3 regions of the Clostridium gelidum genome follow, and region 1 is predicted to be linked to each of the others. Evidence: riboswitches for the same ligand, from Rfam matches in the RefSeq annotation. Region 1 holds a riboswitch; each other region holds the start of a gene.
The links. A riboswitch is a leader RNA that binds a small molecule or an ion and turns the genes downstream of it on or off. The one in region 1 is predicted to bind S-adenosylmethionine.
Positions count from the first base shown of each region.

Region 2: another riboswitch for S-adenosylmethionine. It lies ahead of metK (methionine adenosyltransferase); the one in region 1 lies ahead of psyc5s11_RS01430 (trans-sulfuration enzyme family protein).
Region 3: another riboswitch for S-adenosylmethionine. It lies ahead of psyc5s11_RS17995 (vitamin B12 dependent-methionine synthase activation domain-containing protein); the one in region 1 lies ahead of psyc5s11_RS01430 (trans-sulfuration enzyme family protein).

Region 1 is NZ_AP024849.1:292,526-297,226, reverse strand. Features, by position in the region: gene psyc5s11_RS01435 (trans-sulfuration enzyme family protein) at 1-1,003, opposite strand, end outside; gene psyc5s11_RS01430 (trans-sulfuration enzyme family protein) at 1,134-2,291, opposite strand; SAM riboswitch class I at 2,442-2,559, opposite strand; gene psyc5s11_RS01425 (ABC transporter permease) at 2,839-4,107, opposite strand; gene psyc5s11_RS01420 (ABC transporter ATP-binding protein) at 4,098-4,701, opposite strand, start outside.
Region 2 is NZ_AP024849.1:657,583-662,283, forward strand. Features, by position in the region: gene mreB (rod shape-determining protein) at 1-503, shown strand, start outside; gene yyaC (spore protease YyaC) at 562-1,098, opposite strand; gene psyc5s11_RS03145 (hypothetical protein) at 1,198-1,614, shown strand; tRNA gene psyc5s11_RS03150 (tRNA-Tyr) at 1,759-1,842, shown strand; tRNA gene psyc5s11_RS03155 (tRNA-Val) at 1,850-1,925, shown strand; tRNA gene psyc5s11_RS03160 (tRNA-Thr) at 1,997-2,071, shown strand; tRNA gene psyc5s11_RS03165 (tRNA-Tyr) at 2,132-2,215, shown strand; tRNA gene psyc5s11_RS03170 (tRNA-Val) at 2,223-2,298, shown strand; tRNA gene psyc5s11_RS03175 (tRNA-Thr) at 2,370-2,444, shown strand; tRNA gene psyc5s11_RS03180 (tRNA-Tyr) at 2,505-2,588, shown strand; SAM riboswitch class I at 2,819-2,918, shown strand; gene metK (methionine adenosyltransferase) at 3,171-4,346, shown strand.
Region 3 is NZ_AP024849.1:3,908,528-3,913,228, forward strand. Features, by position in the region: gene psyc5s11_RS17990 (homocysteine S-methyltransferase family protein) at 1-2,221, opposite strand, end outside; gene psyc5s11_RS17995 (vitamin B12 dependent-methionine synthase activation domain-containing protein) at 2,211-2,894, opposite strand; SAM riboswitch class I at 2,975-3,086, opposite strand; gene psyc5s11_RS18000 (MraY family glycosyltransferase) at 3,165-4,133, opposite strand; gene psyc5s11_RS18005 (V-type ATP synthase subunit D) at 4,343-4,701, opposite strand, start outside.

The DNA of each region.
Region 1 (4,701 bases):
TAGCTGGATATGAAACTATAGTTTCGACACTACCTAAGCTTACTGCCACTGCTACATTTTTTACACTGTTCAAGAAAATTGTAGTTCTTTCTAAAGTCTTAAACTTAAAGGATAAAACTGCACCTGCACCATCTGCTTGTTCTAAATGCACTTCTCTTCCTTCCATTGATTGTAGTCCAAGGTAATAAACTTTCTCAACTTCTTCTCTTGATTCAAGCCACTGTGCCAACTTTTGAGCACTTTTTTGCATTACATCTAATCTAATTTTTAAAGTTTTAATTCCTCTAATCAAAAGCCATGAATCTTGCGGTCCAAGTACAGCTCCAAAGGTATTTTGTATTTGATAAACCCTATCCCCAAGTTCCTTTGTCTTAGTTACAACAAGTCCAGCCAACACATCGCTATGTCCCCCTAAGAATTTAGTTGCACTATGAACTACTATATCTGCACCAAGTTCTAATGGTCTTTGTAGATATGGTGACATAAATGAGTTATCTACTATTGTAATTACTCCATTTTCCTTAGCTATTTTACTAGCAGCTCTTAAATCTGTGACCTTTAATAATGGGTTTGAAGGAGTTTCTAAATAAAGTCCCTTTGTATTTTCCTTGAAAGCATTTTTTATTTCTTCAATATTGGTTGCATCTACAAAGGTAAATTCAATATTAAATCTTGAAAATAATTTTGTTGCGGCCCTATATGCTCCACCATATACATCACCACAAATTACAATGTTATCCCCTGCTGAAAATATTGATAATACAGAACAAATAGCCGCCATACCTGAAGCAAATGCAAAACCACATTCTCCACCTTCAAGTTCTGCTATTAACTTTTCTACTACTTCTCTAGTTGGATTTCCTGATCTTGAATAATCATATTTACCAAAATTATTTATATCAAATTGATGAAATGTTGATGTTTGATATATTGGAGTACTTACCGAACCTGTTGTAGGATCTAGTTCCCCGCTTGCATGTATTAATTTAGTTCCAAAATTCATAATTTACACCCCTCTTTATTCAATTAACAATTTGTAATTAACAGTTAACAATTAATGATGAATTTACTGCGTAAATTCTTTTAAAATATATTTTATTTTTGAAAAGCCGTTGGCTTTTCCACCAAAACTCTTAACTCTTAACTGAATTAATCGCATTTTCCAAGTCTTTTATTAAGTCATCTATATTTTCTATACCAACTGATAGTCTAAGTAAATATTCATCTACTCCTAATCTCTTCTTAATATCTTCTGGAATTTCTGAGTGAGTTTGAGTTATTGGATATGTTATTAATGTTTCTACTCCACCTAAACTTTCTGCAAATCTTATTACTTTAACACTTTCTAAAATTTTAGGTACTATTTTTTTATCCTTAACTCTGAAAGATAATGTTGCCCCAAAACCTGTTGATTGTTTTTTATTCAATTCATAGCCTTCAAAGTTTTCTAATCCTACATAATAAACTTTCTCTATGTTAGAATTACTTTCTAAAAATTTTGCTATTTTTATTGAATTTTCTTGTGCTCTATCTAATCTAATATGTAATGTTTTAATTCCTCTTAAAATTAACCATGAATCAAACGGAGATAATGTTGCCCCAGTAGACATATGAATTCGTCTTAATCTTTGTAAAATCTGTTCATCATTTCCTACTATAAATCCAGCTAATAAATCATGATGCCCACCTAAAAATTTAGTTCCACTATGAATTACCAAATCAGCACCTAATTCTAATGGTTTTTGATAATAAGGTGTCAAAAAAGTATTATCTACAATTACTAGCAACTTATTTTCCTTTGCTATTTTTGCTACTGCTCTTATATCAGTTACCTTCATCATTGGATTAGAAGGTGTCTCTATGAATATAGCTTTTGTATTTTCATTTATAGCAGCTGTTATATTTTTAGTATTTGTTGTATCAACAAATATAGCTTGTAACCCAAAATCTTTATAAGTTTCTTCGAATAATCTGTATGTCCCTCCATACAAATCGTCAGATAAAATTATATTGTCTCCACTTTTAAATAGATGTATACAGGCAGTAATTGCTGAAACTCCCGAAGAAAACCCTATTGCTTCTTTTCCGCCTTCTAAAACAGCTAATGTTTTTTCAGCTTCTTCCCTTGTTGGATTTTGAGCCCTAGAATAATCATATCCTGTACTATTATTAAGTCCATGATGCTTAAATGTAGCTGATTGGTATATTGGAAAACTTATTGCACCTGTAGCTTTATCTCCACCTGATACTCCACTAACTGCAATTGTTTCAAAAGATTTTTTTAAAGTCATTTTTTTGCCTCCCTCTTATTTTTTGCTTAATGCTTAATTTGTTACTTTTAATACATTTTAATACCTTAGAAAAAAATATTAAAAAAAGCCACTTCTAAAATAAGAAGTGACTCTATCGTCATAACATAAGTTCTAATAAACTTAATTTTCCTCTCATTTTTCAAGATATTCTCTTGCAGGATTTAGCACCAACGAAAAAATTCACATGAAATTTTTTTCAGGTTGCCGGGTTTCAAAGGGCCAGTCCCTCCACCACTCTTAATAAGATTAGCTTATTTAAATATTTAATTTAATAATATTAATTATACATGGTTAAAATCTCTTGTCAATAAATATTAGTAACTTTATCAACTTTCTATGTGATTAAAATAATAAAAGAAGTATTTAAGCTTATAAAAAATATTTTATTATAAATAAAATGATTAACTTAGAATAATTTTCAAACTCCTTCTAAGCTAATCATCTTCTTATTTCATATTATTTATTTTTATTAGACGCTTCAAAAAAATATATATGAATCTTAAATCTATTATTTTCTTTTATGTGACTATTCATACCTTAAAGCTTCAATTGGATCAAGGCTTGCTGCCTTTTTAGCTGGATAATATCCAAAAAATACTCCAATTGCCATTGAGAAAGTAAAGCTTATTATAATTGTTGGAATGGATATTGATATAGGTGACTTTAATACTATACATGCTATTATGCCCATTCCTATTCCAAGTACTATACCTATTGTTCCTCCAATTGAACATATTATAACTGATTCAATTATAAATTGCATTTTTATATGACTGCTTTTAGCTCCAAGAGCTTTTCTTGTACCAATTTCCCTTGTTCTTTCTGTAACAGATACAAGCATTATATTCATTACTCCTATTCCACCTACAAGTAATGATATGGCTGCAATTACAGATATACCCATTGAAATCTTACCAAGGACTGATGTAATAGATTCTGCTTGATTCTTAAGATTGGAAACTTCAAGTTCCCAATTTTTATTATTCTTGTATAACTTTTCTGTATACTTTTTTACATCTTTAACAAGCTTATCTTGATCAGTAGTCGTACTAGGTTTAATCATAAAATAAGAATAATTTTTATTTTTTTTATCTACTTTTGCTGTTGTTATTGGAATATATATATTAGTTTGTATATCTTTTTCTTTTGCTGTATTGCCTCCACCTTCTAGAAATGAAGGTGCTTCATATTTATATACCCCTGCAATAATATATGTCTCAATATTATCTTCTATATAAACTTTAATCTCTTTACCTATAGGGTCAGACTTTCCTTTAAAGATATTATTGACAAGTTTCTCTGAAACCACAGCTGTTTTTTTCAGACCTTTAACATCTTTACTAGAAATAAATCTTCCACTAATCATCTTTACATTATTAACATCTTTAAATCCTTCATTTACGCCTGTAGTTGTTATATTCGCATATAAATAACCATCCTTAACTTTCCCGTTGCCCTGTTGTGATGATATACTTAGGCTGCTAATTCTATCTGAAAATGCGTCCTGAATTGAATTTATTTGATCCAATGTCATAAGATCACTATCTTCTGGCTCCTTACGTGATCGTCCTCCTTCAGAACCTTCTTCACTTCTTTCCCTTATATAAACTTGCATATTATTAGCACCCATTTTATCTAATTCACCTGTAAATGCTGATGTAATTGCACTTCCTATAGAAACAATTCCTATAACAGATGATATTCCTATTATAATTCCAAGCATAGTTAAGAGTGAACGCATTTTACTTGATCGTATACCTGCTATTGCAAGTAATATATTTTCTTTTATAAACATATTTTTTCACCAACTGGAAATTTTCTAACGTATTTACTGTTATATTGTTCTGATACTATCTTTCCATCCTTTAATGTTATAATTCGTTCAGTTTCCGCTGCAAGTTCCTGATTATGAGTTATGAATACTATAGTTTTCCCTTCTAATTCATGAACCTTATGAAATAAATCCATAACTAATCTTCCTGTTGAAGAATCAAGTGCCCCTGTTGGTTCATCTGCGAGTATTATACTTGGTTCATTTGCAAGTGCACGTGCAATTGCAACTCTTTGTTTTTGTCCACCTGATAATTCATTTGGTACATGTGTCATTCTGTCTTCCATCCCAACAAGTTGTAGTAATTTTTCAGCTTTCTCTAATCTTTCTTTTCTACCCATCCCTGCATAAAGCATTGGTAACTCAACATTTTTTAGTGCAGTACTCCTAGGTATTAAATTAAAAGTTTGAAATACAAAACCTATCTTCCTATTACGTATTTCTGATAATCCATTATCCGATACTTCTTCCACATTAGATTCATCTAAAATATACGTTCCTGAAGTCTGCCTATCAAGAGCTCCTATAATATTCATTAATGTACTTTTCCCAGAACCA
Region 2 (4,701 bases), 370 kb from region 1:
CAATAAAAGTAGCTGGCGATAAATTTGATGATGCTATAATAAAATATGTACGTAACGAATACAAATTGATGATAGGCGAAAAAACTGCTGAAGATTTAAAAATAAATATTGGTTCAGCGTTCAAAAATTCTAGGAACTTAGCATGCATGATGAAGGGAAGAAATCTTATAACAGGATTGCCAGATGAAATAGAAATTACGACAGAAGAAATAAGAAATGCAATAAAAGAGCCTATAGAAATTATAGTAGATACAGTAAAGAAAGTATTAGAAAAAACACCACCTGAGTTAGTTTCAGATATAATAGAAAGAGGAATAGTAATGACAGGTGGAGGAGCATTAATACATGGCTTAGATAAGCTTATAGAATTTAAAACAGGAGTGGTAACTACTGTTGCTGACGACTCTGTTGAATGTGTTGCTAAGGGAACTGGTAAAGTACTTAGTTATATAGATAAGCTAGATAGTGACGTAAATTCACAACAAATAGTTCTTATAGAATAATGTGTAAATAACAGTCGAAAAAATATATTTTTGACTGTTATTTATTTTTAAATGCCACTTAAATCATAGGGAACTGTCCACGATTTAAATTATAAGATTCGATAAATGCTCTAGATATAATTTTAGCCATGTTCATAATAAAAGAAAGTCGGATACTACGTGAAAAAAACAATTCAGAATTATTAATTGAATCGACAATACCTATAATTGATGCAATTCCAACCTCAGGAAGTTCTTTTCCAACTCCTTTGCCAGGGTGTATTGCATAGTCTCTTATACGAATTTCTCCGATATCTTCAGTATCACCTAAGCAAGCATCAACACCGATTATAGAGGCATTAGGATGATTAGAATATATTTCATCTAAACGTTCATCTATATTTAAGGCATGAATTGGAGTGGATAGAGTTCCGTAAACGGGTAGGGGGAAAAAGTTTTCTGTCAATATAGATCCAACTAAAGGACCTAAGCAATCTCCAATGCATTTGTCAGTGCCAATACAAACTATTACAGTATTTTTAGTGATGTAATCTTTGATTTCTAGAGTTAAGTTATAGGAGATGGTAGAGTTAACATTAATATCTTCTTTATTCAAGGATAGATACCCCCTTTATAAAATATATATATGAGAAATATAGAAAAAATAGTATAAAAAAATAATTTGTGGAAAATAATACTAAGAAAGGAGGTAAATATGAAAAAAAAATTAATATGTTTATTTTCAGTTTGTATAGTAATAACAAATATTTATTTAATATTTTATTGGGAGCCACAAAGTAAGTGTGTGACTCAAGAAGAGGTTAGTAAGGAAGCTGTATCTTATTCTCAAGCAGTATATAAATTTGATAAGAGAAAAGTATTAGAAAGATTATCATCTAATGATAAAAGAGACCTAGAAAAAATAATTAAAAAATTATCTGCATTTGATTTAGGAAAAATAAAAGAGTATTACGAAGATTATAATGATGAAGAAGGTGTAGTAAGTATTTTTACATTGTTAAGGCAAAGACTTACAACAGGAGATTACAAACAAATACATGAAATAAGCTCTTCATTTCTGGATTTAGAGCGGATTGATCAAAAGATAAAAAAAATAGGATCACTATATTAAACAAGAGTATTTTGCAGTAATTTAGAGAAAAAAAGACTTAATTTGACTAGATTGAGTGATATGGGAGTTGAAATAAAAGCTTTTTGAAGATATACTAATCATTGTTGATTGGTAATAAATCAATAGTTTTAAATAACTAAATATGGAGGAGTTCCCGAGTGGCCAAAGGGGGCAGACTGTAAATCTGTTACGTTAGTTTCGATGGTTCGAATCCATCTTCCTCCACCATTAAAATGGGCGCATAGCTCAGCTGGGAGAGCACCTGCCTTACAAGCAGGGGGTCACAGGTTCGAACCCTGTTGTGCCCACCATTTAAAACGAAGTTTATAACTATTACTTGTTAACTGTTAATTCTTAACTCTTACTCTTAACTAAACAATGTGCTGGCATGGCTCAACGGTAGAGCAGCTGACTTGTAATCAGCAGGTTGTAGGTTCGATTCCTATTGCCAGCTCCAGTAAGATAATGCAAGAAAATAGATAGGTGAAAAACTTGTATTATAACAACAATTAAATATGGAGGAGTTCCCGAGTGGCCAAAGGGGGCAGACTGTAAATCTGTTACGTTAGTTTCGATGGTTCGAATCCATCTTCCTCCACCATTAAAATGGGCGCATAGCTCAGCTGGGAGAGCACCTGCCTTACAAGCAGGGGGTCACAGGTTCGAACCCTGTTGTGCCCACCATTTAAAACAAAGTTTATAACTATTACTTGTTAACTGTTAATTCTTAACTCTTACTCTTAACTAAACAATGTGCTGGCATGGCTCAACGGTAGAGCAGCTGACTTGTAATCAGCAGGTTGTAGGTTCGATTCCTATTGCCAGCTCCAGTAAGATAATGCAAGAAAATAGATAGGTGAAAAACTTGCATTGTAATGACAATTAAATATGGAGGAGTTCCCGAGTGGCCAAAGGGGGCAGACTGTAAATCTGTTACGTTAGTTTCGATGGTTCGAATCCATCTTCCTCCACCAAGAAAAGAATAAACTTAGTTTATTCTTTTTTATTTGTCAACAAATAAAAAGAGCATATAACTATATGGGGTGTTTGAAGTTATATTTTTACTTAACAATAAGGAAAAATTAAATCAGAGAACAAAAAAATGTATAAAAACAAAAAACAATCATAGGACAAAAAGATTAATTTGAAATGTTGACTAATTATAAATTTTATGATAGAATACTGTTGAAAATTAAATATAGAACTCTTATCAAGAGAGGTGGAGGGAAAGGGCCCTATGAAACCCGGCAACCTGTATTATATAAGGTGCCAATTCCTGTAGATATATTTCTACGAGATAAGAAAAGGATTATTAAAATCGCACTCTTCTTATCGAAGGGTTTTTTTTATTTCAATTTATAAGTTTGTACAGACTTAAATTACGAAAGAATAATAAAAATTCCAAATGATTAGCAACAAATTTGTAATTATATAACAATATAGTATTTAATCGCGAGTAAAGCTATATTACATTTTAAAAGTTAAGCATATATATTTTGTTAAGAGAAAATAAAATTATAAGAAATGATAAAAAGTTAAGTTGAGGGGAGAAAAGTATGAAAAAGTTATTTACTTCAGAATCAGTTACAGAAGGACATCCAGATAAGATGTGTGACCAAATTTCAGATGGTATTTTAGATGCTATTTTAGCAAGAGATCCACTTGCTAGAGTTGCTTGTGAAACATGCACAACTACAGGTATGGTTATGGTAATGGGAGAAATATCAACAAATTGTTATGTTGATATTCCTAAAGTAGTTAGAGAAACTGTAAGAGAAATTGGATATGATAGAGCTAAGTATGGCTTTGATTGTGACACTTGTTCCGTTATTACAGCAATAGATGAACAATCAGCAGATATTGCTATGGGTGTAAATGAAGCATTTGAATCTAGAGCAGGTGAAAAGGATGATGTTGAAGCAGTTGGAGCTGGAGATCAAGGTATGATGTTTGGTTTTGCAACTAATGAAACAGAAGAATTTATGCCACTTCCAATATTTATGGCTCATAAATTATCAAGAAAGCTTACAGAAGTAAGAAAGAACAACACATTAAGTTATTTAAGACCAGATGGTAAAACTCAAGTTACTGTTGAATATGAAGACAATAAACCAAAGAGAATTGATACCATTGTAATATCTACACAACATGATGAAAAAGTTACTTTAAAACAAATTCAAGAAGATCTAAAAAAATATGTAATTCAAGCTGTTGTACCAGCAGAATTATTAGATGATGAAACTAAATATTTCATTAATCCAACAGGAAGATTTGTTGTTGGAGGACCTCAAGGAGATTCAGGATTAACTGGAAGAAAGATAATTGTTGACACATATGGTGGATATGGTAGACATGGTGGTGGAGCTTTCTCAGGAAAAGATCCAACAAAGGTAGATAGATCAGCTGCATATGCTGCAAGATGGGTAGCTAAGAATTTAGTTGCTGCAGGAGTTGCTGACAAGTTAGAAATCCAATTAGCATATGCAATAGGTGTTGCAAAGCCGGTTTCTATTGAAGTAGATACTTTTGGAACAGGAAAAATTGGAGAAGATAAGGTAGCTGAAATAGTAGAAAAAGTATTTGACTTAAGACCAGGAGCTATAATAAGAGATCTTGACTTAAGAAGACCAATCTACAAACAAACAGCTGCTTATGGACATTTTGGAAGAAATGATCTTAACTTACCATGGGAGCAATTAAATAAAGTAGAAGAAATAAAAAAATATTTATAGAATAATATAAGAGCTGTCTCAAATTTATTTTGAGACAGCTCTTTTTAGATACATAGGAACTTTTACAATGCAAAATTAAGGAACAAATTCTCTACAGATTAAAAAATAAGTAGATATAAGAAAATAATCGGTAATGGACAACGAGCAATGTTTAATTATTTTAAAGTATATATATATTGCAATTTACAATTGACAATTGTGGATGAAATTCTTACAGAATTTCTTAAATTTGAAATGAAGAATCATTTTGCAACATATATATTATGATATAATTGAAAAAGAAAAATAAAAGTGAAATTTTGAAATTAAGATTTGTGTTAGAATTAAGTTATATTGTCAAGAATATGAGTAAATA
Region 3 (4,701 bases), 2.4 Mb from region 1:
GAGCACTTAATCCAATCAAAGATACCTCATGCTTTTTAGCTTCTGAAACAACCGTTTCAATAGGTACATCTTTACCTAAATCTATCATTTCATATCCGTAGTTTTCTAAAATAACTTTTACTATATTCTTTCCTATATCATGAATATCACCTTTTACGGTTGCAATTATTATCTTACCCTTTGAGATAGATTCAGAGTTACTCTTAGCTATTTCAGCTTTTAGAACAGTAAATGCATTTTTTACAGTTTCCGCAGCTTGTATTAATTGAGGTAAGAATAATTCTCCCTTTTCATACTTATCTCCTACTACATCTAAAGCTGGAATTAAAAATTTGTTAACTATTTCAAGTTCTTTATATTCCTTTAAAAGCTCTATAGTTGCTTGTTTTGCTTCTTCTTTTAGCCCTTTAACAACTATATATTTCAAATCATGCTCTAAATTAGAATCATCTACATTATTTGAATTCTTACTATTCTTTGTAGTAGCTTCTCTATTTAAATCAATATTAGCATAATTTTTAATATAAACTTCTGCACTCTTATCGTGATTGTATAAAACATTATAAGAATCTATAACTCTAGTCATTCCACTTGCATTAGGGCTCATTATAGGCAAATCCAATCCATTTGCAAGTGCTAATGCTAAAAATGTCTCATTTATTAACTCTCTATTTGGAAGTCCAAAAGATATGTTAGAAACTCCAAGTACAGTTTTAACACCTAATTTTTCTTTTACCATTCTTACAGCTTTTAATGTTTCTTGAACCTCTTCTTGTTGCGCTGATACAGTAAGTACTAAGCAATCAATAAATACATCTTCTTTTTTTATTCCATATTCCGCTGCCCTCTTTACTATCTTTTCTGCTATTGCAAATCTCTCTTCTGCTTTAAGCGGAATCCCATTATCATCTAAAGTTAATCCAACAACACTTGCTCCATATTTTTTTACTAGAGGAAGTATTTTGTTTAAAACCTTCTCTTCCCCATTTACTGAATTTAATATAGGTTTTCCATTATAATATCTAAGTCCAGTTTCTATTGCTTCTACATCTGATGAATCTATTTGAAGAGGAATATCCATTATTCCTTGTATTTCTTTAACTACCTTATGCATCATCTTAGGCTCATCAATTTCAGGCAATCCCACATTAACATCCAAAATATGAGCACCGGCTTCTACTTGAGAAATAGCTTGCTTTAAAATATAATCTAAATCTTCATTTTTTAATGCTTCTTTAAATAATTTCTTACCAGTTGGATTAATTCTTTCACCTATTATTCTAACCCCATCTATTCTTACAACCTTTGATGGTGTACAAATTGCAGCATAATTTTTATTTTCTACAGGTTCAAGCTTTTTACCTTTTACGCGAACGCATAATTCTCTTATATAGTCTGGAGTTGTTCCACAACAACCACCAATTACTCTAACACCTAAATCAATAAGACCACACAAAGTATCTGCAAATTCTTCCTTTGTCACATCGAATTTTGTCTCATTTCCTATTGATAATGTTGGAAGACCTGCATTAGGTTGCACCATTACAGGAATATGTGCTAAATTACATATCTCTTCAATAATAGGCTTTAATTGTTTTGGTCCAAGTGAACAATTAACCCCAAGTGCATCTACTCCTAATCCTTCCAAAACCAATACCATAGCTTCTGGAGAACATCCTGTAAATGTTCTTGAATTTTCTTCAAACGTCATTGTAGCAAACACAGGTAATTCTGAATTTTCCTTTACTGCAAGTATTGCTGCCTTAAGTTCGTATAAATCAGTCATTGTCTCAAGTAAAATTATATCTACTCCAGATTTGACCCCTTGAACTACTTGCCGTTTGAAAATTTCATAAGCCCTATCAAAGCTTAGAGTTCCCATAGGTTCTAAAAGTTCCCCTATTGGTCCAATATCTAAAGCAATATATGTATTACCATTACCCTTTGCTTTTTTAGCAATAGAAACAGCAGCATCGACAACTTCTTCAACTTCTAAATTGCAAAGCTTCAATTTAAGTTCATTTGCTCCAAAAGTATTAGTTGTTATTACATTTGCTCCACTATCTATGTATTCTTTATGAATTTCTTCTATTATAGCTGGTTCGTTTAAATTTAAAACTTCTGGATTCTCTCCAAGCTTTAATCCCTTTTTTTGAAGCATTGTTCCCATTGCTCCATCAAATATTAATATGTTATTTTTTATATATTCCTTAAGCCCCACAACTTTCTCCCTCTTTCCTAAAACTACAATTTTCATAATTATTACATTCTTTGCAGCTCTTTTTTTTCTTTTCTATTCCACTATTCACTATTCCTATTATTGCTGTAACAGATTTCCTAGGAAATAACAAATTGTTTTCTGATACTGTAAGCCCTATTTTCTTTTGAGCATCTAATGCTCTTAAGAAAGCATTTTGAACATCTAAAGGTAAATCTCCATAACCTGGACTATATCTAAATGTTATATTCATTCCATCTAAAATAGCCTTTTCTTTAACACTATTTTCTACTATATCACAAACTTCTTCTACTGCTGTTGTAGCACAAGCATCTAATATTAATGCTTTTGTTAAGTTCGTTTTTTCATATAATCTTGTTTGTCTTTCAATGTCATTACCTAATGTTACTGCCATTAATACACATTCTGTTGAATTCTTTAAATGCTCTTTTATATCTTTGCCATTTAAAATCAAATTAGTAGTAATAACCTCTACTCCATCATCACTTATCTTTATATTTTTATAACTATAAATAACTCTAGGTGTTATTACTTTTTTTATTTCTTCTCTACATTCTTCAATTGTTTTATTTAGATTCTCATCTATATCTTGACCTTTGTAACCAAGGTATCTAAGTACCTCTTCTTTATTTATCTCAAGTTCAAAAGCATCCATCTATTGCTTCACCACCTTCCATTTTTGACAGTAACAAAAAAAGCCTAAAGGTATTCCTTTAGGCTTAACAGCTCTTAAACACCTTATCTATCAGTTCTTACACTGCAGGATTTAGCACCTTATATATTTTTATAAAAATACATCGGTTGCTGGGTTTCTTCGGGCCAGTCCCTCCACCACTCTTGATAAGTTCTTATATTTAGATTATTATATATTATAAAATTTTGTTTGTAAAGCATTTGCAAATGTTTAAAATACAAATTTACTTTTTTATCGTGTTTTTACTAATAATAAAATTATAGAAATAGCACTAAAAGTAAAACTCATTAACATTATGTAATTTACAACTTGCACAGTCGTAAATCCTTTTTTCTCTAATCTAAAATGTATTTGACTTCTATCTGCTTGATATACTGGTTTTCCTTCTGAAAATCTTTTAAAAATGACAAACAAGTTATCAAATATTGGCACTGCCAATGCTAATATTGGTATGAAAAGACTCATTACAGTTGCCGACTTAAATGCTCCATCTAATGCTGTAATACTTAAAATGAATCCTAAAAAGTTTGCTCCCGAATCTCCCATAAATACCCTTGCCGGAAATTTATTATAGTATAAAAATCCTAAAATAGCTCCAACTAATATTATGGATACTACTGCTGATTCAAATTGTGTTGATTCAGTTTGGTTTAATATTATTGCTGCTGCAAAAAATGTTATAGCAGATATTAAAGATAATCCTCCTGCTAATCCATCCATTCCATCAGACCAATTTATTACAGTTGTCACTCCAAATATCCAAGTTATTGTAAGCCCAAATTGTATTGTCTCATTTAATCTAATAAGTTCACCTGTAAATGGATTGGTAAATCCCGAAAAAATAAAATTTGCTTTAAAAACTAAAATTGCTGCTAACAATTGAATAACTAGTCTTGGGAATATAGGAAACTCTTTTCCCTTTGTCTTGTACCAGTCATCTATTAGTCCAATTAAAACTATCATTGTCGATGCTACAAACACAGTCAGTTGTTGCATTAACTCAACTTTTGCAAATATAAAATAGGAAACAAAAAAGCCTATATATAAAGCTATTCCACCACACAAAGGTGTTGGCTTTTTATGTTGTTTTCTTTTATTAGGCTTATCTGTAAATTGCAATTTATCAGATATTTTCATAAGAAAAGGCATGGTAATTAATGATGCTAAAAGTGAAACTACCATTGCTAATATATAATTCATCTGTATTACTCCTTAGTTAAGTCTATGGCAGTAAATTATATCCAAGTCTTCCACTTCATTTTACTACCTATTTGATTATACTATTAAAAATATTTTATATCAATTACAAAATTATTAAGGTTTAAATAGAATATTTCACCTTAAACATAAAAAAGTCGCTCCCAAAATGACTTTTAAAAAATCATTTTGGAGCAACTTCTGAGTGATGATTATCCTCTTTGTTCAATCATACTCTTAACTTTCATTAATCTAGTTATAGAAGCTCTTTCATTTTCATCTAATCTCATTCTAATATACTTTATAGTTTCCTCAAGATCTGGAATTGTTCTATATTCAAGAGCGTTAACTCGTCTTCTAGTCTTCTCAATTTCATCAGCCATAAGCTGACAAGATTTTTCTACTTCTGCAAGTTCTAGAAGCTGTGGAAGTATTCCATATAGTTTTGAAAGTGTATCGTCAAGTTCTGAAGAAGTATTTGCAAATCCGTAAGGATATATGCTTCCTTCATCTCCTTCAAGTTGCCTTTTGAAGTTCATTACAGGAACAGATACACTCATTATATTTTTTT